DNA from 3 places in the Ruegeria sp. CE12 genome. Region 3 is predicted to be linked to each of the others. Evidence: riboswitches for the same ligand, from Rfam matches in the RefSeq annotation. Region 3 holds a riboswitch; each other region holds the start of a gene.
The links. A riboswitch is a leader RNA that binds a small molecule or an ion and turns the genes downstream of it on or off. The one in region 3 is predicted to bind cobalamin.
Positions count from the first base shown of each region.

Region 1: another riboswitch for cobalamin. It lies ahead of ACR0IO_RS05140 (DUF1636 family protein); the one in region 3 lies ahead of ACR0IO_RS09400 (aromatic ring-hydroxylating oxygenase subunit alpha).
Region 2: another riboswitch for cobalamin. It lies ahead of ACR0IO_RS05070 (CbtB domain-containing protein); the one in region 3 lies ahead of ACR0IO_RS09400 (aromatic ring-hydroxylating oxygenase subunit alpha).

Region 1 is NZ_JBQFRS010000002.1:64,702-72,036, reverse strand. It holds gene ACR0IO_RS05165 (error-prone DNA polymerase) at 1-253, opposite strand, end outside; gene ACR0IO_RS05160 (Y-family DNA polymerase) at 250-1,728, opposite strand; gene ACR0IO_RS05155 (GNAT family N-acetyltransferase) at 1,863-2,402, shown strand; gene ACR0IO_RS05150 (NAD(P)-dependent oxidoreductase) at 2,456-3,421, opposite strand; gene ACR0IO_RS05145 (LysR substrate-binding domain-containing protein) at 3,538-4,422, shown strand; cobalamin riboswitch at 4,495-4,704, shown strand; gene ACR0IO_RS05140 (DUF1636 family protein) at 4,775-5,164, shown strand; gene cobW (cobalamin biosynthesis protein CobW) at 5,161-6,216, shown strand; gene cobN (cobaltochelatase subunit CobN) at 6,220-7,335, shown strand, end outside.
Region 2 is NZ_JBQFRS010000002.1:49,619-56,953, reverse strand. It holds gene cobM (precorrin-4 C(11)-methyltransferase) at 1-745, shown strand, start outside; gene ACR0IO_RS05085 (cobyrinic acid a,c-diamide synthase CobB) at 732-2,054, shown strand; gene cobA (uroporphyrinogen-III C-methyltransferase) at 2,051-2,779, shown strand; gene cobF (precorrin-6A synthase (deacetylating)) at 2,772-3,515, shown strand; cobalamin riboswitch at 3,560-3,765, shown strand; gene ACR0IO_RS05070 (CbtB domain-containing protein) at 3,802-3,972, shown strand; gene ACR0IO_RS05065 (CbtA family protein) at 3,977-4,675, shown strand; gene ACR0IO_RS05060 (hypothetical protein) at 4,740-5,234, shown strand; gene ACR0IO_RS05055 (DUF1636 family protein) at 5,231-5,575, opposite strand; gene ACR0IO_RS05050 (DUF302 domain-containing protein) at 5,728-6,192, shown strand; gene ACR0IO_RS05045 (thiamine pyrophosphate-binding protein) at 6,272-7,335, shown strand, end outside.
Region 3 is NZ_JBQFRS010000003.1:144,988-152,322, forward strand. It holds gene ACR0IO_RS09390 (hypothetical protein) at 29-292, shown strand; gene ACR0IO_RS09395 (FAD-binding oxidoreductase) at 583-1,665, opposite strand; gene ACR0IO_RS09400 (aromatic ring-hydroxylating oxygenase subunit alpha) at 1,671-2,894, opposite strand; cobalamin riboswitch at 3,007-3,210, opposite strand; gene ACR0IO_RS09405 (AMP-binding protein) at 3,567-5,069, opposite strand; gene ACR0IO_RS09410 (hypothetical protein) at 4,981-5,826, opposite strand; gene ACR0IO_RS09415 (hypothetical protein) at 5,823-7,154, opposite strand; gene ACR0IO_RS09420 (BtaA family protein) at 7,151-7,335, opposite strand, start outside.

The sequences.
Region 1 (7,335 bases), on a different contig from region 3:
CACGCTTCAGTTCTTTCAGTGCAGTCCAGGCCCGCACTACGCCAGCCAGAGAATTCCGGTCGGTGATAGCGAGTGCAGCCAAACCCAGCGTCGCAGCGCGCGTAACCAGTTCTTCGGGGTGCGAAGCACCGGTCAAAAAGGTGAAGTTGGTCGTCACGCAAAGTTCGGCATATCCCAAACGATCCGTGTGAGGACTGAGCATGTCCTGATGAAACGCCTCAACCGGGCGATGTGTGCGGTTCACCTCGGTCATGCGAACTCTCCCTGCACAAACCAGCCCGGATTTTGCGGGGTATAAAACAGCCAGAGCCGCCATCCCTGCCGTGTCTGAACCCGCCAGTAATCACGAACTCCCGAACGCCAGTTCTCATCCTCCAGCCACCATTCAGGGGCGATGCGTTCCGGTCCCGTGGCACGCTCGATTGAAAGCGCCATACGCCGCCAGCGAAACCTCTGCGGCGGACGTGATCCCGCCCCGGCAATCGACTCGGGCGGGAAAAGACGCAAAGGCCGTGGGCGCAAAGCCACCCATGCGCCGCCCGGCTCGGAATAGGCTGCCGGGGCCAGAATAGAGCTGCGCTCGGGGATATGACTGTCCGCAGGCAGGTACCGGTGAACGTTCTCCAGCCCGATGCGGTTTCCGATCCGGGTAATCAGATCATACACCTGATCCACACGCCCCGCTGAAACGTGGCTGATCTGCTGTACCGGCTGCGCCTCGACCTGTGTGGCCTCAATCCGCATCCGGTCGATACCAAAACCGGCATCGACCTCTCCAATCCCGCGTTCAAAAAGTGGGAGTATCCGGTTCGGATCACGCAACGGTCGGGCCAGACGCAATTCGACTGTCTGGCTGTCGTGATCCACACGATCAAGTGTCAGGCAAAGCCGACGCGCGCCGACCTCCTGTGCCTTAAGCTTCGCACAGAGCTGTTCCAGCAGCCGCTCGACCCCCGCCCTGACATCCGACACCAGCCCAATCGGTTCCGGCAAGGTCAGACGCACGCCATACCGTGGTGGATCAGCCAATGGCGAAATCTCTTCAGGCTGCGCCCCAAGCGCCTGATCCAGACGCATCAGCAGTTCCGGCCCCAAACGCCGGGCCAGCGGCGCACGTGATGTTGCTGCAAGATCCGAAATCCTGCGCAGTCCCAGCCGTTGCAAAGCAACCGACGTATCCTCCTGCAGCCGCAATGCCGCCACGGGCAACGCCCCTATCGCATTCAGGGTATCACCCCGGGCGGCCACGCCCTCTTGGTAATGTGCCAATGCCCAAGCCGCGCCCCGCGTATCGGCCAGTCCGATCCGCACCGACAGCCCGACCCGTGCCAGTCGCCTGCGCATATCCGCCAGCATCATGGGTTCCCCGCCAAACAGATGCGCGGAACCGGTCACATCCAGAACCAGCCCATCCCGCCCCTCCAGCCCCACCCAGGGGCAATAGCGCGTCGCCCAGCGCCGCAGGATATGCAGGAACTGCACATCGCCCTGCAGATCGGCAGGCTGGCTTTGCAGGTCAGGACAAAACGCACGGGCATCCGCATAAGGCATGCCGCTGTGCAGGCCCTGACGCTCAGCTTCGCCATTCAGACAATAGATGCGGTTGGCATTGTTCTGCTTGAGGGTAAGGGCGAACGGCCCCTGAACCGGATTCGCCCTGAGAACCCGGTCGCTGGGCAACCGGAAGAACCATAGCGAAGCAACGCGTTTTTGCACCCCTCTGAGCATACCTGACACCAAATGTTCTGTATTTGTTCTAAATAATCTTTCACCTTTACCATGTCGAGTCATATGGGTGAAATACCCAGCTAAATGACCAAGGGTTCCGGCTGAACCACTGACCGTCAGAATTGAGGTGCGACATGGACTACTCCCGCCATACCAGTGGCAGACACGACGAAATTATCGAGTTTTTCGGAGCTGTTTTCGCAGCCTCCGAAGGTGATGAGGAAGGTCAACTGATCGCAGGGCTGGTGAAAGACATTCTGGCAAAGACCAAACCTGGTGACATGTATGTCTTCACTGCCACAAATGGTGGCACTCTTACCGGGTGCATAATTTTTACCCGCCTCGAGTATGAGCAGGATGACCGCACCGTATTCATGTTGTCCCCTGTGGCCGTTGCAACAGGCCAGCAAGGGAAAGGCGTTGGACAAAAGCTCCTGACGTTCGGGCTGAGCGATCTGCGCGGGCGCGGCGTTGATGTGGTGATCACCTATGGCGATCCGAACTACTATTCCAAAGTTGGTTTTGAACAGATTACCGAGCAGCAGGCCCAGCCACCCATGAAGCTTCAATATCCGCATGGGTGGCTGGCACAGTCTCTTTCGGATCAGGATCTTGCGCCTTTGAAAGGGCCACCACAATGCGCCGAAGCGTTCAAAAACCCGGCTTATTGGTAGAACCCTCTCGACTATCATCCGATCACTAAATCGTAAGGCCGAAGCGCCCAGACCTATGTTGATCTATGCGCTCTAGCGCCCCTGGGGACCACTTCGTACCCCGGTTCTTCCGGCTCATCATCCAGCATTTCGGTCGGGAAACCCGGTGCGCGAATATCCAGTCCGGTGGCATCTTCCAGTCGTCTGATGATATTGGGCGACAGCTCGCGGTCACCATACCGGGCAATTCCGTCCTCGAAAATCTTGATCATCACCGGGTTCATCTCCAACGGCACCCCCGCACGATCTGCGACTTCCTGAAACAGCCCGATATCCTTTTTCACAAGATCCATTGTAAACGAGATATCACGTGATCCATTCAGGATGACCTGACTTTCGGTTTCATGCACAAATGAGGTTCCTGATGAGATCTTGATCGCCTCATAGGTCGTATTCAGATCCATCCCTGCAGCCTTGGCAGTGACCAGGGCTTCGGCACAGGTGATCAGGTTGGCGGTGGCCAGATAGTTGGTCAGCACCTTCAGAACCGAAGCAGACCCCAGGTCACCGGTATGCAGAATGCGGCGCCCCATGGTTGTCAGAAAGGGCAAAATCCGTTCAAATGTTGCGCGGTCACATCCGGCAAAAATCGAAATATTGCCCGTAGCTGCACGATGGCATCCCCCGGAAACAGGGCAATCTACTGCGGCGCCACCGCGTTCGATCACCATGGCACCCAACCGTTTCACCTCGGCCTCATCAGTGGTGGACATCTCCATCCAGATCTTGCCCGGACCAACCTCTGGCAGCATTTCCTGCATCACGGCATCCGATGCCGCAGGGGATGGCAAGCAGGTGATAACCGCATCACAATCCCGCATCAGTTGCGCCGGACCTTCAGCAGCCTTGGCACCCTGCGCAACAAATTCAGCAACCAGATCCGGGTTCAGATCATGAACTGTCAAATCAACCCCGTTACGCAGCAACGAACCCGAGAGCTTACCCCCCACATTCCCCAGACCGATAAATCCAACCTTCATTGCGAATCCTCCCTGTGGGCTATGCCCGAACCGTTTTCACGCGGAGTATTCACCTTGATAACCCACAAATGAAACGAATAATAATCGATCTTATGGGCAAAAATTTTTGGTGATAAATGGATCGTTTACCAAACCCTTCCTGGCTGCGTAGTTTCGAAGCTGCCGCTCGGCATCTGAATTTCACCGCAACCGCGCAAGAACTGGGTCTGACACAAACCGCGGTATCCCTGCATATCCGCTCATTGGAAGCCGAGTTGGGCCAACCTCTTTTCACTCGACAGGCAAGACGACTGGAATTGACCGAGCTTGGCCAATCCTATGCTTTGACCGTTCGGCGCGCTCTGTCTGACATAACCCTTTCGACCAACAGTTTGTTTGGCCCAGCGTCTCAGCAGACGCTGACCATTCGCGCGGCAATTTCAACCATGACTTATTGGCTGGCTGCCGAACTACCTGAATTCACCAGCCAACATCCCGATATCCCTGTGCGATTGGTGACTCACATCTGGAATGACACCATGGGTTCTAGCGATGTGGATATCGATATTCGGCTGGGCTATGGCGACTGGCCGGGGCTCAGGGCAGAGAAGCTTTCGGATGAATGCCTTGTTCCGGTTTGCAGATCCGGCACCACAGCGCCAAGCAAGGCAGAGTTCCGTGAAAGTCCTCTGATCCATATCCTTGGGTATGAAGACAACTGGGCGCGATACTTTGAGGCACATGGCATTCACCAGCCTGAACTTCAGTCTCAGTATTCGGCAGATACCACGGTCACCGCGTTGCAACTTGTGATGGCGGGGGCAGGCTACGCCACAATCCTTGAACGCTTTGCCCGGAATGCGATTGCGCAGGGTGCGCCCTTGCAGATCGCCGGACCACCGATTCCCTTTGCTCAGTCCCATTACCTGATCCGCTCAGATGGCGCGCCCCGCCCGACGGCCTCTGCCCGCCTCTTTGAGACCTGGTTGCAAGAACGGATCAAAGCGGATGCCGCTGACTGACCACTGCAAGTCGCTTTTCCATCCCGGTGATCTGAGAGCGCCTCCATTCGCTTGACAACGCCCCTTTGCTTGCCGCATGTCCCTTTCGTTGGTGTCTGTGCAAGCAGATGAAAAGGGAATGCATCAGCGGTATGGAATGCCGTCAAATGCAGCCGCCCCCGCGACCGTGACCGGAGAAGGTGCCCAAAGCCACTGGCCTGCAGGCCGGGAAGGCAGGACACCTGCCAGAGGATACCTCTGACATCCGCAAGCCGGGAGACCTGCCAACGCCCGAAGACCAGACCGGACGGGGTGTTCCGGTGTCGGGCCAAGGCCCGCGCATACCCCGTCCCCCGAAAACCGTGAAGGGGGGATGAGAGACGTGACCGAGACGACACCAGTTGAACTGCTGGTCTGCACCACCTGCCGGCGTGGCCTTCCTGTCGAGGAAGATGACCAGCGCCCCGGCACATTATTGCATAAAGCGCTGACCGAGGCCGAGCTGCCAGATGGCATTGATCTTAAGGCCGTTGAATGCCTTTCGAACTGCGATCAGGGGTGTTCGATCGTACTGCGTGGCGGACCATCCCGCTGGACCTTTGTGTATGAGAACCTCAACGAAACCGACCACGTCGAGACCATCGTCGAAGGCGTCACCAAATATCTCGCCACCGAAGACGGCCTTGTGAAATGGCGTGAGCGCCCTGAACATTTCCGCAAAAACTGTGCGGCCCGCATTCCCCCGATTGGAGCCCTGAAATGAGCAACCTCGAAAAACTTCCCGTTACTGTAATCACCGGCTTTCTGGGCTCGGGCAAAACCACACTGGTCAAGCACCTGATGCAGAACCCGCAGGGCAAACGTCTGGCCGTTGTTGTCAATGAATTCGGTGACGTTGGCGTCGATGGCGACATCCTGAAATCCTGCGCCATTCCCGATTGCCCGGCGGAAAACATCATGGAACTGGCCAATGGCTGCATCTGCTGCACCGTGGCCGATGATTTCATCCCCACCATCCAGGCGCTGATGGCGCTGGAACCGCGCCCCGATCACATCCTGATCGAAACCTCCGGCCTCGCCCTGCCCAAGCCGCTGCTGAAAGCGTTCGACTGGCCCGATATTCGCTCGAAAATCACCGTCGACGGCGTGATCGCTCTGGCCGATGCCGAGGCCGTCGCGGCCGGTCGGTTTGCTCCGAACGTTGAGGCGGTGGACGCCCAGCGCCTAGCCGATGACTCGATCGACCACGAAACGCCGCTGTCTGAGGTGTTTGAGGATCAGATTTCCTGCGCGGATATCGTCCTGCTGACCAAGCCCGATCTGGCTGGCCGCGAAGGTGTGGCGAAGGCCAAAGAAATCATCGCCGCCGAAGCTCCGCGTCCCCTCCCCGTCGTCGAAGTTGCCGAAGGTGCTGTCGACGTGCGAGTCGTGCTGGGTCTTGAAGCCGCAGCCGAAGATGACATGGAGGCTCGCCCGTCGCATCACGACGGCCATCACGACCACGAGCATGACGATTTCGAAAGCATCATTGTCGAGTTGCCAGAACAGACCGACCCGGTTCAACTGGTCGCCAATATCGAACGTCTAGCGAACGAGCTGAACATCCTGCGTGTCAAAGGCTATGCTGCCGTTCAGGGCAAACCGATGCGTCTGCTGGTGCAGGCTGTAGGTGCGCGTGTGCGTCACCAATACGACCGACCATGGGAACCCGGCGAGGAGCGCCGCTCGCGTCTGGTCGTGATTGCCGAGCATGACGACATCAAAGAGGCTGCGATCCGCGATATCCTCGTAGGTGTAGCCGAGGCTGCCGAGTAAGCTATGCATGTCGTCTTCCGCGAAAGCCACGGGTTAGAAGAAACCGAAACCCCGACCGATCTGGGCCAGAGCCCAGCGGATCTGGTGGTGCTGTCCTTCTCGGACAGCGACCTTGGCGCTTTCGCGGCAGGCTGGCATCGCGGTGGCGGTGCCGAGGGGCGGATGCCGACGATGCGGCTGGCCAACCTGACCGCACTGAAACACCCCTTGTCAGTTGATACCTATGTTGAACAGACGCTGGAGGGCGCGAAGGGCATCCTGATCCGATTGATCGGCGGCGTGCCGTATTGGTCCTACGGGTTGCAGCAAGTTCTGGCGCTGGTACAATCCAAAGGCATCGCGCTGGCTGTGTTGCCTGCTGACGGGCGTGAAGATACGCGGTTGGACGACTATTCAACGCTACCAGTTTCGACGCTGCGCCGACTCGCGCATCTGTGTGACACCGGTGGAGAAGTGGCCGCGCAAGCTGCGCTGGCCCAGATGGCACTGGCCGCGGGGCTTTATGCCGGGCCGGTGATGGGTGCAAAAACCCTGCCAGAATGCGGAGCTTGGTGCCCCGATCGCGGCGTTATCCCGGTAAACAAGGCCTTCTCGGGCGGGGCGAAGCGCATCCTTGTGAGCTTCTATCGGGCCTATCTGACCTCGGCGGACACTGCGCCGATCGCAGCCTTGATCCGCAGCTTACGAGACCGTGGTCTGGACGCGGTTGGGCTGTTCGCGCCATCTTTGAAAGCGCCCGCAGCCGCCGATTGGCTGCGTGAACAGGTTGTTGCCCTGAACCCATCCGCAATCATCAATGCCACTTCATTCTCGGGCAAAGGCGCGTCGGGGACATCTCCCTTGGACGCTGCTAATGTGCCAGTGTTTCAGGTTGCTCTGGCGACCTCGCGCCGCAAAGCATGGGCTGAGGCGGAACGCGGTCTTTCGCCTGCCGACCTCGCCATGCACGTGGTATTGCCCGAAGTGGATGGACGTATCTCGGCCGGTATCGCCTCTTTCAAAGAGCCCGGCAAACACGACCCGCACCTTGAGTATTCTCGCTTTGCCCATCGGGCTGAACCTGAACGGATCGAAGCGATCATCGACCGTGTAACTGGTTGGTTGAACCTGAATGACCGG
Region 2 (7,335 bases), on a different contig from region 3:
CCTGCGCGGACGCGATATCATCGCATCCTGCCCAGTATGCCTCTATGCGGGCTCATTGGTGCCAGAGGAGATTCTGGGCCATTGCCCAGAAGGTGCAAAGATCGTGAACACCGCGCCAATGGATCTGGATCAGATCGTGGCCGAAATCAAAGCAGCTCACGAAGCCGGACAGGACGTGGCGAGGTTGCATTCAGGCGACCTGTCGGTCTGGTCGGCCATGGGTGAACAGATTCGTCGGCTCAAGACCGAAGGCATTCCGGTTAGCGTAACACCCGGCGTGCCATCTTTTGCCGCCGCTGCCGCATCTCTTGGAACCGAACTGACCCTTCCCGGGCTTGCTCAATCTGTCGTCCTGACCCGCACTCCCGGGCGTGCGTCGTCGATGCCCGAGGGTGAAACGCTGGAAAACTTTGCCCGCACCGGCGCAACATTGGCCATTCACCTGTCGATCGGCAATCTGGACAAGGTGATTTCAGATCTGGTGCCTGCCTATGGGGCTGACTGTCCAGTGGCCGTTGTCTATCGCGCCAGTTGGCCGGATGAGCAGATTATCCGCGCCACCCTGGCAACCCTGAAAGATGCGCTGGACGAGAGCATCTCTCGCACAGCATTGATCATGGTAGGCCCAGCACTGGCCGGTGAAGGTTTTGACGAAAGCTGTCTGTATTCCAAAACCTATGACCGCCGCTATCGCCCGCAGAGCGCGGAAAGCCCGTGGTCGAGCTGGAGCCATGGTGATGACTAATCCTCCCGGAATTCTGATTTCGGCACCATCCTCAGGCACCGGAAAAACCACAGTCATGCTGGGTCTTTTGCGCGCTCTGGCCGAAGATGGACTGACGGTACAACCGTTCAAAAGCGGCCCGGATTACATCGATCCCGCTTTTCACAGAGCGGCGACTGGCCGGGACTCGTTCAACCTGGATAGCTGGGCGATGGGTGCGCCTTTGCTTAACGCGATCTCGGCGCAGTCAGAGGGCGCAGATATTGTCGTGGCCGAAGGTTCCATGGGACTGTTTGATGGGGTCGCCAAGCCCGGCGAACTGGGCCATGGGTCCAGCGCTGAAACAGCCCAGCGCATGGGCTGGCCTGTCGTATTGGTGCTGGATGTTGGTGGTCAGGCGCAATCCGCGGCAGCCACGGCGCTGGGGTTCCGAATGTATAATCCGGACCTTCCTTTTGCCGGTGTGATCCTAAACCGTTGCGCGAGCCCGCGGCATGAACGCCTGACACGTCTGGGTATGGAGCGTGCGGGTCTGCCGGTGTTGGGTGTGTTGCCGCGTCGGGGTGATCTAACTTTGCCAGAGCGGCACCTTGGATTGATACAAGCGGTCGAGCACCCTGATCTGGAAAGCGCGATTGCCGGATACGCGGCCTTTCTGCGTGAACATGTGGATCTGGATGCGATCAGGGAGGCTGCCTCCTCAGGCCCCAATGGGCCATCTCCGACCGCGCTGCCGCGCCCCCCGGCCCAAAGGATTGCGCTGGCCAAGGACGAAGCATTTTCCTTTACCTATCCGCACCTTCTCAAAGGTTGGCGTGCTGCGGGTGCTGAAATCCTGCCATTCTCGCCGTTGGCCAATGAAGCGCCTGCCGACGATGCAGATCTTGTCTGGCTTCCAGGAGGTTATCCTGAGTTGCATGCCGGCACTCTGGCAGTCGCTGACACTTTCCAGACTGGTCTACGCAAGCACGCGGAAACCCGTCCAGTACATGGTGAATGCGGTGGATACATGGCTTTGGGGGACGTGCTGATCGACAAGGAAGGTACGCCACACAAAATGGCGGGACTACTCGGTCTTGTGACCTCCTATGAGAAGCGCAAATTCAACCTCGGGTATCGCAAAGCCGAGTTGTTGGCAAAGATGCCCGGTTTCGCGGTTGGTACAGCGCTTCGCGGGCACGAGTTCCATTATTCGTCTATTGTCGAACAGCCCGATGCCCCTCTTGCGCGAGTCTTTGACGCAGAAGGTGCGGAAGGACCGCAGACAGGATCAGTTCGGGGCAACGTCACCGGCACATTCTTTCATCTGATCGCAGAGGCCTCAGCATGAGCGGTTTCGTTTCGTTCATTGGCTCAGGCCCCGGAGATCCGGAACTACTGACGCTCAAGGCCGTTGACCGGATGCAAAAGGCCGATGCGGTTTTGTTCGACGATCTCAGTAGCGGACCTATTCTTACCCACGCCCGCGAGGACGCAGATTTGGTGGGTGTAGGAAAGCGTGCTGGTCGCCCCTCACCCAAGCAGGATCATGTGAGCCGTCTGCTGGTCGACTATGCACAAACCGGTGCCCATGTCGTTCGCCTGAAATCAGGTGACGGAGGTATGTTCGGTCGGCTTGAAGAAGAACTGGTCGCGCTGAAGGCGGCGGGGATCGAGTATGAAATCATCCCCGGAATTCCATCTGCCGTCGCCGCCGCGGCAGCCGCAGGCATTCCGCTGACCCGCCGCCTGACAGCTCGCCGTGTACAATTTGTCACCGGCCACGATGTCAGCGGCAAACTGCCCGAAGATTTGAACCTGCCGGCGTTGGCGGATTCGGGGGCGACCACAGTTGTTTTCATGGGCAAACGCACTTTCCCGCTACTTGTTGAGGCGCTGCAAGCACATGGTCTGCCTTTGGACACGCCCGCGCTGATGGCAGAATCTGTCTCGACACCCGATCAGTCGCTGCACCGCTCGACCATCGGAGCGTTGTCGGAACGGCTGCAGTCTGAAATCGGAACAGCCCCGGCACTGATACTCTATGGACCGCTGGCGGAGTTCGATAATGTATGAACTGAGCCTGATAGGGATCGGTACAGGCAATCCGGATCACGTGACATTTCAGGGTGCCGAGGCTATTCGTGCAGCTGATCTGATCCTGATCCCGCGCAAGGGTGAGAACAAGGCAGATCTTGCCGGCGTACGTGAGAAGATCATTTCTCAAGTCACTGAAGCGGCTCCGCAAATCGCCTATTTCGACATCCCCACGCGTAGGGCCGATGATGGCTATCTACGTGGGGTGGATGAATGGCATGATGCAATAGCACTGCGCTGGCAGGAAGCGATCGCATCCCATCCTGATGCACAATACGTGGCCCTACTAATCTGGGGCGATCCCTCACTTTATGACAGCTCGCTGCGAATCGCTGCGCGTCTCTCACCGCAACCGATCAAACGGGTGATTCCCGGTATCACGGCCCTGCAGGCCCTGACCGCAGCACATGGGATTCCGATCAACGATATCGGCGCACCTTATGTCGTTACAACCGGTCGCCGTATCCGGGACGAGGGTTGGCCTGAGGCTGCTTCAACCGTCGCAGTGATGCTGGACGGCGAATGTTCGTTCCAGAGCCTTGATATGGCAAATTATGACATCTGGTGGGGCGCTTACGTCGGTATGGAAGAAGAAATCCTGATCAACGGAAACTTGTCCGAAGTTTGTGATGAGATTCTCTCAACTCGTGCACAGGCAAGGGCTGATCATGGCTGGATCATGGACATCTACGTTCTGAAAAAGCGTGTGAATTGACGCAAAACGTCGCAAATGGCGATTGCGCAAACCTGTGCTTCGCGGCTAAATGACCGGGTCTGGTCCTGCCGGAGACATCCGGATGCTAAGAGGGAATGTGGTGCGACTTCGTCTGAGGTCAAAGCCAAAGCCGCCCCCGCGACTGTAAGCGGTGAGCCCCTGTTCAACCAGCCACTCCCGAATTCGGGGGGAAGGCGAACAGAGGCACCGACCCGCGAGCCAGGAGACCTGCCAGGCGAACGTAGAAACACCAGCCGTCGGGTGCGACGGCACTGGAGGACAAGAAATGACGACACAAACTCAAACAGCATCTGCTGCAAAGACAGGCTTTCTGCCGGTAATGTTCGCAGTGGTTCTGGGCCTGGGTATCATCACCCTGACCGGCCATGTTCAGGCATCTGGCTTGCATGACGCGGCACATGACGTGCGCCACGCAACCGGTTTCCCCTGCCACTAAGCAGATGTTCAGTCGCATTTTGACCAGCGCGTTGTTCGCTGGTGCTGCAGCGGGGCTGATTGCCGCCTTGCTGCAGCTTGTATTTGTGCAACCCGTTCTGTTGCACGCCGAGCTCTATGAGTCCGGTGAACTGGTGCATTTCGGCGGAGAAGCTGTCACGGCCCATCCCGAGCTACCGGGCATGTTCTCTGAGCTGACACGCGACGCGCTGAGCGTCATCTTCACCATGCTCACCTATACCGGTTACGCACTGGTTCTGGTTGCCCTTATGTCTGTGGCCGAAGGTCAGGGTCACAAGATCGATGGTCGCACAGGTGTTCTGTGGGGTCTGGCGGGCTTTATCGCGGTTCACTTTGCACCCGGCTTTAGCCTGGCACCCGAAGTTCCTGGCGTTGCTGCTGCAGATGTTTACGCACGGCAAGTCTGGTGGTTCGCCACCGTCGCGGCTGCGGCGGTTGCCATGTGGCTGATTGCGTTTGGTGGCAACATCATCAGCTACGTGATTGCGGCAGCGTTGCTCGTTGCTCCACATCTGATCGGCGCACCCGAACCGGATGTCTTCACCGGACCGGTCCCAACCGAAATCGGTGCTCTGTTTGCCGCACGTGCCTTTGGCATCGGCCTTGTCGCATGGGTTCTGGTTGGCGCATTTGCCGGTTACTTCTGGCAAAGCGAAGGCAAACGCGCCGAAGCGGCAGCCTGATACCCCAATATGTCATCCCGCCGGGCCCCGCCCGGCGGGTTCTTTTTTGGCTCAAGGAACAGAAATGGCACGTTCACTTGCCCTCTTTGCAATTGGTCTGGTCTTCGGCGGAGGCGCTGGTTTCGTTCTCGCCGCGGCCAATGGCGTCACATTTGACGGCCACGACCATGCGGACCCCAATCAACATGGCGGTTCTCATGCCGAAGCCATGGCGCATGATCACTCGACCGCCATCAACCTGCCTGCCGGTCAGGATGCGCCCGGTCTGGAAATTGCGGTAACGCAGGACCCAATGGCCGGATGGAACCTGCACGTCATGCCTCAGAACTTTCGGTTTGCGCCCGAAAACGCCTCTGCTGCGGACAATCCCGGTGAAGGTCACGCGCATGTCTATGTGAATGGCACGAAACTCGCCCGCCTTTATGGCAACTGGATGCACATCTCCGATCTGCCCAAGGGCGAGGTTGAGATTAAGGTATCGCTGAATGCCAACAGCCACAGCCCGCTGATGGTCGAAGATGTGCCGGTCAGTGCTTCGGTAACTGTACAGGTGGACTAAAGCGCCGGAATACGCGCCCGCAAACACAAGCGAAGCCGTCCGCATGGTCGGGCGTCTTCGATCCAGCCAGCGGGGCTGTCCAGATACGCTCGACAAGTCGCAGCAATATCATCCGCATCTGCAACGATATCGATACCCGAAAAAACATATGACGCCATGCCTTCGCCCTGCAGGCCGATCGACGTTGGTTCGCTACATCCACTGAAACAGGCGTGTTCTGCGATTTCGATCTCCGCCGTAAGATCGATGCCAGTCAATGCCGCTTGTACGGCTTGCCGTTCGGCATCACGATCGCGCGTGCCGGAACAACTGGTGCAAATTAATAGCCGGGTCTGCGCCAAATACGTTTCACCTTAATCTTGAGTTCCGCTGTTTCTGAAGCTTTCAGCGCTGTGACACAAGCCCGTGGTCGCGATGAGCGCACGAGAATGTGAGTGCACCGGAAAGTGATATCTGGCATCAATCTCACACTCAAACCCTTGGAGGTTGCTTGATGAAATCGCTATGGTCTGTGCTTTGTCTGTTGGCTCTGCCCGCATGGGCTGAGTTTACGGAACCACTTTCTGGCTGGGCTGTCTATCTGACCGACAAGAGTTATCAGGAGCTCGTAGACGATACAAAGAGCGCAGTGAAAGAAAACGGTCTCATCGTGGTAACGCAGGCCGGACCGACCAAAGCGGCCGCTGCCCGCGGGATTACGATCCCCGGAAATCGCGTGATTGGCGTTTTCAACAATGACTATGCAGTTCGCGTTCTCGAGACTTCGACAGCGGCTATGATCGAAGCCCCGATCCGGTTCTATGTAACCGAGAATGAAGATGGCACAGCCACCCTGTCCTACAAGACACCCAGCTTTATTTTTGCCCCATATGTCTATGAGGGTGGTGAGCCTTTGGCCGACATTGCCGAAGAATTGGACGATAAGTTTCAGGCCATTGCTGAAAGCGCAGTCAAATAGTCACACTGACGTGATGCGCCTTGCGTCCCGGAGCGTCCTCCGCAATCTGCTGCGTAACACGAATTTCGGAGCATGACTGATGCAGGACCTGTCCCCCCGCGCTGCTGATCTTTTGGCCCAAAGGCTGTATGAGGCCGGTTGCCGTCACGCATTTGGTATGCCCGGCGGTGAGGTACTGACACTGGTCGATGCGCTCGAACAGGCTGGAATCACCTTCCATCTGACCAAGCACGAAAACGCTGCGGGATTCATGGCCGAGGCCGTGCATCACCGCGATGGCGCACCCGCCATTCTGGTGGCAACACTTGGTCCGGGGGCGATGAACGGCATCAATGTGGTTGCAAATGCGCTGCAGGACCGGGTGCCGATGATTGTACTGACAGGTTGCGTCGATGCAGATGAGGCGCTGACCTACACGCATCAGGTCATGGATCACAGTCAGGTCTACCGGTCCATAACCAAGGGGACCTTTCTGCTGACCGCAGAAGGTGCTGACATCATCGCAGACAAAGCCGTATCACTGGCCAATCAACCCCGCCCCGGCCCCGTGCACATTGATGTGCCGATCTCGGTCGCTGACACCCGCGTCAGCAACAGCAAACGCCGCCGACTGGCAAAACCCGCTGCCGTTGCGCCGGAGGGTGATTGTCTGGAAAAAGCCCGCCGTTGGGTGGCCAATGCAGAACGACCCCTCGCCATCATCGGTCTGGATGTTCTGTATGATGACTCCCGCAGTGTCGTATGTGCGTTTCTAGAACATTTCGGGATTCCCTTTGTGACCACTTACAAGGCCAAGGGGATCGTGCCCGAGGATAACCCGCTATGCCTAGGGGGCGCAGGGTTATCTCCGTTGGCCGATAAGCACTTGGTGCCTCTGGTTGAACAAGCCGACCTGATCCTCTGCCTGGGATACGATCCAATCGAGATGCGCCCCGGTTGGCGCGAGATCTGGGATCCCGAAGACAAACGCGTGATTGATATCTCTGCGGTGGTGAATGATCACTACATGCATCAGGCGGGTCTGAACCTGGTTGCTGACACCGCCGCCACACTCGAAGCCATCGCAAAAGGCAACCCGGCACGAGCGACATGGCCTGATGGAGAGCCGGAGCAGGTTAAAGAAGCGCTTAGCAAGGCTTTTCC
Region 3 (7,335 bases):
GCACGCTCAATCAAAAGGGACCAAGAAAATGAGAAAGACTCTGATTACATCCGTCACCGCATTCGCCATTATTCTGAGTGCTGGAATGTGCATGGCTGGACCGTTGCGTGACCACAGCCAACGGAGCAATGCACATGATGTTCGCTCGGCAGTTTCACAAACCCGCACGCACGGTGACACAAAACCCAAATATCACCAGACCATCAAAAAACCTGCCCGTGGTTACGGTTCGACCTCAGAAAACTCGATTGATGAAGATTGCGTTGATGCATGCACTGATGCCTTGTCATAAGCACACAGAGGTCTTTCCAGCGGATGCTTGAAGTTGCGTTTCATTCACAAGCATCCGCGCAAAAATCGTATAACTTGGTGATGAAGTTACCACCTGAGATCATTTCGCGATCATCTTGGCAGGCATACAGGGACCATCCGGCTCCCACCTTTGTTGGATTTATAGATATTGAGATCACCCAAAGCCGTTCGAACACTGCCTGAAGAGTTGCCTGTCCAAACTCGAAGCCAACGCATCGAAACCGCAGCAAGTGCCAGGCTCACCACGGTTTCGATCGTGACACGATCCACTTAAACCTCGACTTCAACCTTGCCTATAGCGTTGGAACAGCAGGCCAGAATGTAACCCGCCTCGATGTCGTCTTCCGAGATTCCGCCATTGTGGACCATGTGAACATCGCCAGAGGTTTTCTTGACCTTGCAAGTACCGCACACTCCGAAAGTACATCCCGACGGAATGTTCAAACCAACCGAGCGCGCGGCGGCGAGAATTGTGTCGGTCTCGGCTACTTTGGCAGTCACACCCGAGGTCGCGAACAGGATCTCTGCACTGCTGTCATCGTCGAGTACAACGTCATCCAACTCAGGTAGATCTGCCTCAGTTTCCACTGGTGCGCCAAAGCTCTCCTGATGGTATTTGTCCATATCAAAGCCAAGACCAGCCAGAGCGTCCCGCACCGCCTGCATGAAGGGCTCAGGGCCACAACAATAGACCTCGCGCTCAAGGTAATCAGGCGCCATCAGACCCAGCATCAACTGGTTGAACTGACCCTGATATCCCGTCCACGGACGGTAGCGATCCGGCTCTTCAACAACGAATTTCAGATCCAAACCATCAGTACGGCTGGCCATCTGCTCTAACCGCTGCCGAAAGATGATCTCGGACGGTCGTTTGGCGCAATTGATGAAAACGACATCCAAATCACGACCTTCATCCCACATACAGGTGGTCATCGACATCATCGGGGTGATGCCGGAGCCAGCCGAGATAAACAGGTACTTTCCTGCCTGGCTTTGGGCGTTGGTAAACAGCCCCCCAGGCCCAATGGCTTTGAGACGCATACCGGGTTGAAGGTTGTCCAGCATCCAGCGCGTGCCGATACTGTCGGCTTGAGCTTTGGCAGTGATGGTTATCGACCGTGGCCGCGACGGCGATGATGAGATCGTATAGGTGCGATGCACGACCCCTCCGGGTTGACTCGGAGCTGGGATTTCGAGCGTCAAGAACTGACCTGGATGATAGGCGAACTGCGCCCCAGACGGGGCACGGAATGAAAAACTGGCGGTGTTCGGCATCTCGGGCACGACAGAGACGCATTCCAGCATTTCGCCATCCTGCCAGATGGCCGAAGAGAGCGTGTTCAGATCTTTCATCAGCCTTACTCCGCCGCCATCGTGTCCGGCGCCAAGCGAGCCGACAGCGTGTTGCAATACCAATCCACGAACTGCAGCACGCCGGATTCCTGAATGGGTGAATACGGACCAGGTACATAGGCCGGACTGTTGATACCCTGCTGGTTGTCCTCAACCACCTGCCGGTCTTCGTCATTCGTGGCGACCCAGACTTCGGTCAGACGTTTCACGTCGTAGTCAACGCCTTCAACCGCGTCCTTGTTGACCAACCATTTGGTAGTGACCTCAGTCTCTGTCGGGCTGATCGGAGTGACTCGGAAAACAAGCGAGTGATCGGCAAGGAAGTGGTTCCACGTGGTCGGATAGTGGAACTTCAAAAGCGATCCCGCATCGGCAAAGGGCGACCGACCCAACCAGCGGCGCACGGCAGACTTTCCGTCCATCGTATAGCTCTCAGCGCCTTCTTTCAGCGGCATACGCGCCAGACGGTATTGACCGTCGTCATTCAGGTAGAACTGCGAAGGCATGCCCGCAGCCTGACACCGGTCGAAATGGGTCTGCATGTAGGCTGGTGTCTCACCACCTTCGATCCCTGTAACGCCCGGATCGTCGGGAAAAGTCCGGCACAGAGCACGATGGTTTCCGCCGCAGTGATAGCACTCGCGGTTGTTTTCCCAAACCAGCTTCCAGTTGCCGTTCTCGATGATTGAGCTTTCAAAGGCGACCTTTGCATTCCCCAGATCGTGCGGCTCAAGATAGGGGCGCGCGATATTGGCGAACGTATCGAAATCCGGGGCGTCATCCGCCAAACAGATATATACTAACCCGGCGAGCTCACGGCAGTGAACTGTCTTCAATCCATGCTGTTTGGGATCGAAGTCCGGCCCCATGTCACGGGCCCATAGCAATGAGCCGTCAAGTTCGTAGGTCCACTGATGATACGGGCAAACCAGCTTCGGCGCATTGCCTTTTGCTGCCTTGCAGATGATCGAACCGCGATGACGGCACGTGTTGTGAAACGCTCGTATCTGGTTATCGGAGCCGCGCACAATAATCACTCGGTAGGCGCCTACATTGTACGTAACGTAGTCGCCCGATTTCACCAACTCACACGCGGGAATGGCAAACAGCCAGTCGCGATAATGGATGGTTTCAAGGTCGGTCTGAAAAATCTCGGGATCGGTATAAAACGCCTGTTCCAGAGCATAACCCGGGTTTCGACGCGCCAACAGGCCTTGGATATTGTTCATTTCTGGCTCTCCTGCCGCGCCCCGCGGCATTGCTTGGGCAGATGACAAGGAGGAACCGTCCGGAGGCGCGCGAGGATCGCGTCCGAAACCCGTGCCCCCACCGCCACCCGCGGTTTGACATATCTGAGAGGCTGGTTTCCGGACTTGAAAGGGACTTGCGCCCGGTTGCGACACCTTCCCGGGATCCTCGTCCCAGTGGTTGATTGTCGAACCTGACCTTCCTTACCGTTGCGGGGGCAGTGCCGGACTTACACCGGCTTCCCAATTCTCCGCTGCCTGAGAATCAAACAGCGGCACCTCACGAATACCAAGTTATTTCAGTCGCTTTTAACCGCTGAAATACTTGCGACATTCGCGGACGCAAAACAGACATCGGATTCCTCGCACGCAAATCAATACGTTCTATTGTTCTCCTCAATCCAATCTTCAAATGGTTTGGCCCAGTTAGGGCAGCTTCTCGTCGACGCTACGACAAAAGCCTCTAATGAGCCCAACAGCATCTTGGACTTTTTCGCAGCTTGTAGCCGGAAAAACGGTCATTCGAGCGGCGTGCAGATCTACTGGCAATTTCTTTTTATAAGTTGCCGGACTTTTTTGCCGATTAATAGGCAGATACAAAACTGTGCTCGACTGCGGTTTCCCGTCGGAACACTGATGGTAAATTACCGAGGATCAACAACCCAACAAGTTAGCAAGTTTTACTCGGTCAACTTTGGAATTGTGGCGTTTGTCCATTGGTATTTTTCTCACGTGGATCACTTTGGCAATACCCAGTTCCCGCGCCAGACTACTCCAGTTTGATAGCCGACCCGCGTCACCTTCAATGCATAAAGCGGGGCTTTCTTCGAAGTTCATAAGCGCACTGTTCGTCACGCCTGGCCATTGCCGGGCTGCTATTTCGATTGCGAAAGGAAAGGTGCGGCCAGTTGGGGTTCTTACATCGCTCCCCAGTCTACCCAGCAGCCACAAACGCCCCCGTTCATCCAAGTGACCCGCGTCGCCTGTTCGATGCCATATCGTGGTGCCGTCTTTGATTTTGTTTTCCTTGGAGTGCGAGGGATCAAGATAGCCATCATTTACATGATCGCCCGCGACCTGAACTTCATCGTTTCGAATTCGGAGTTTGATTTGCGAAACCGGAATCCCGACAAGAAGCCCCTTGCCTGCGGCCATTTCACGTTGGTCAACTTCGGAGATGTCACGCACATCAAGATGCGCAATCGGTTCAGCTTCGGTTGACCCGTAGACGCAGACCACGTCCAGACCAGTATTGGCGAGCAGCCTCTCAACCAGGTCAGGAAACACCGGGCCGCCGCCGGTGAAAACCGTGTGCAGTTGGCCGGTATCTTTACACTGCGCAAGTTTTTCGCACAAAGACGGTGGGATCAGAAGCCGTGTAACTTGCTGCTTCGATATCCAGCCCGCTAACTGCTCGCGAGATAGTCGATCCAGATTGCTCATTTTCCAATTCGGCAAAACAGTCGTACGCCCGGCCGCAAGGTTTATCAGGGTGAAAACCGGGAACGCAACCAGATCCCGTTCAACTGCATCACTGTCTAGAAGCGGCGCAATGGCATCATGTTGCGCCATCAGAAACGCGTGGCTGCGGGGTATGGCCTTGGCTTGACCTGTGGTGCCGGAAGTGAAGGAAATGAGCGCTGTGTCACTGTCATGAACAGCCGCGACTCCGGGGTCACTGCCGGCATTGCCTGGTAGTAAAAGACGCAGCTTAAACAGTTCCGGCACAACGAACTTCAGCAACGCAAAATAACCTGATGCGCAAAAGGCCTTGGATCGGGTCGTTCTCGCCGCGTGACGCAACCCCGCGAGCCCCATTGCCGGTTCAGGCAAAACCACCGTCGCGCCCAATGACCATAAGGCCGCAAGGCTAGCGTAAAGATCAGCGTTTACCGGCATCGCCAGCAGAACGTGATCGCCATGGCCAACCCCCTTGCGTTTCCACTTACTGACCAATTTCTGTGCTCGCATCTGCACTTCGCTAAAGGTGACCTCGCGACCGTTGCCCTCAACAATGGCCGTCCGGTCCGGGTGTCGATCAACCGCAATGGCAAAATGGTCCAGCAGGTTAGCCATCCAGACGCAGCCCAAACAGGTTGTACCGCCTGAATACCGTTGCCCCTTCGACAACGCTGCGATTGGCGGATTGGTTGTCATCATGGATCAACGCGTGGATGGCGGACTCATAGCCAAGCTTCAGGGCTGACATATGGAATTGACTGGCCAAATGGCGACCTGCGCCACGTTCAAGGCTTGCATAGGTCTTTAAGATTGCCGCTGTCGGGTTTGGGCCTTCTGCATAGTTCGGAATGCCAAACAGAAAGCCCGCCAATGAGCCGTCCGGACGCCGGGCAAAAAAGATAAGCTCGCGCTTCAGCGTCGGAACGACAGGCATGTACATAGAAAGAAAATCACACTCAGAGATAGGCTTATAGAAAGCGTTTCGGGAAAAAGCCTCGACAGATAGATGATACACTTGCCGGAATAATTCTTCGGGGTTGGTTCCGTCCCAGGGCTCGACATTAAATGCGTCGGTTGCAGCAGGAGAAGAGCTGGCCGTTTTTGCCAATGACACACGTGCCGAGAAATACTTGCTGATGGTGATAAATCCCGCCGCCTTAAACACGTCGGGCTCATGTGATTTGTTCGTCGGCTCCATCAAAAAGGGTGCTGAACCGTCACTGTACGATACAAACCGATAGCTGTGCCAAGTATCTCCGGACATCGGACCAATGATCCGATCAACCCCGGCATGCCGGACACGTTCAATTGCCATTTGCAGAGCTTCCAAGCCGGCCTCTGGGGTCTCACACGAGAAGTCGCCGATTGTTGCAGCTGGAACACCAGCCCAATCGGGGCCCTGCAGATAAACAGACAGTTTGGCGCCGTCAGTCTGAATGCTCTCTTTCGTCATGATACAACTCCGGTGACAAACCCGTCGCCAATAGACCCTGCTATGAACCAAATGTAGTAGGCAAGCGGGGGCAGAGCCGCCAAAAGCGTGAGCCTCGAAACACGGTTCTTTTGGAGTAATTGCGGAAAAAACAGGGGCACAATCGCCATAATTACGAGTGATACAAGCGAGAGTGCTGTCAGGGGTTCAGCCCAGTTCGATTGGTCAGAATTCAGGGAAACCGCCCAGATACGAATTAGAAACAGGACCGCGGCAACCAGCGGTATCGCAATAGGAATAGTGCGCAGCGCCACAGCAGTGAGCCCCATGGCCAACCCCATCGCACTGACCCCAAAAAAGGATATCGCATCCCATCCCGTTGCATTTCCCGCCGCAAGCCAACCGAACCCCAGAAGCCCCAAGGCGGCTACGATGTCCAGATCGGGATACTTACTGTCACAAGGAGAAGCAGTACGCGCCCAGCCGTGTGCGGCAAGAACCATGATAGGCAGTACTGTGTTCTGCAATTTTGCGGCTGCCAGCAGCAGAAAAACCGCAACAACATAGACACGGGTCGTATGTTTGGTGAAACCCAGCTTTGTTCCCACCACGCCGAAACTGACCAGAGCAGCAAAGAACAAAATGGTTAGCACGGCCAGCTCTGCCAGGGAGCTAAAATAATGGGCTTTCAGAAAAATCAACAAGCCGAGCGGCAAGAACAGATTGTCAAAGCCCCGCCAGCTTTGTGCCTCGACCAATGTGCCAAAGGCCGCAACCATAAGGGACAGCATCATGATGTTGGACGGCGGGAGTTTCGACAAAAACAAAAAGCAGATGATGGAAACCAACAGCGTTACGACAAAAAATACCACTGACCCTTCCAGGCTCTTGTCGCCATCTTCAACCACGTAGCGCTTGGTTCCATATGTCGTTCCGGCAAGCGCAGCCGCAGCATCCGCCAGTGTCAAAACGGCGATCGGAAGCACGTAATACAGAGTGTTTTCCCCGGCCAGCAAAAAACAAAGCCCAACGGAAATCGCCAACAGGAAATCACCATAAGAGGTGCGTTCAACGCTGTGCAAAGCTGCACCCAGACCGTTTGAGAACCGGGGCAAACGTAAGATCGCCATTACAATCATCGTTACCCCGATCAGCATGTAGACCGGCCAGCGATCCGGGAAAATCCACGGCAGAACCAGCGTGAACAGCCCGGTTCCGACATGCATTAGTTTACGTTGTACTTCTGCGTTCAAGCCAACCTTTTGCGCCAGCCGTCGGACAACTGCCATCAATCCCAACAGGGCCAGAACAGAAGCCAAGGCCAGCAGGATCTGGACCATGACACTCACGCGAGCACCTCTTCCACGACAAAGTCTGAATAGAAAAAGGCCATGTCCCGTGCTTTTAGACGGTCCTCAATCTCGCGTTGTGTTTCAACTTCGCCTCTAAATGAAGGGGGCAAACGGCGCGGTGCCATCATGTTCCAATAAACAAGACGAGCCTTTGGCGCGGCAGCTGACAGGATTGATC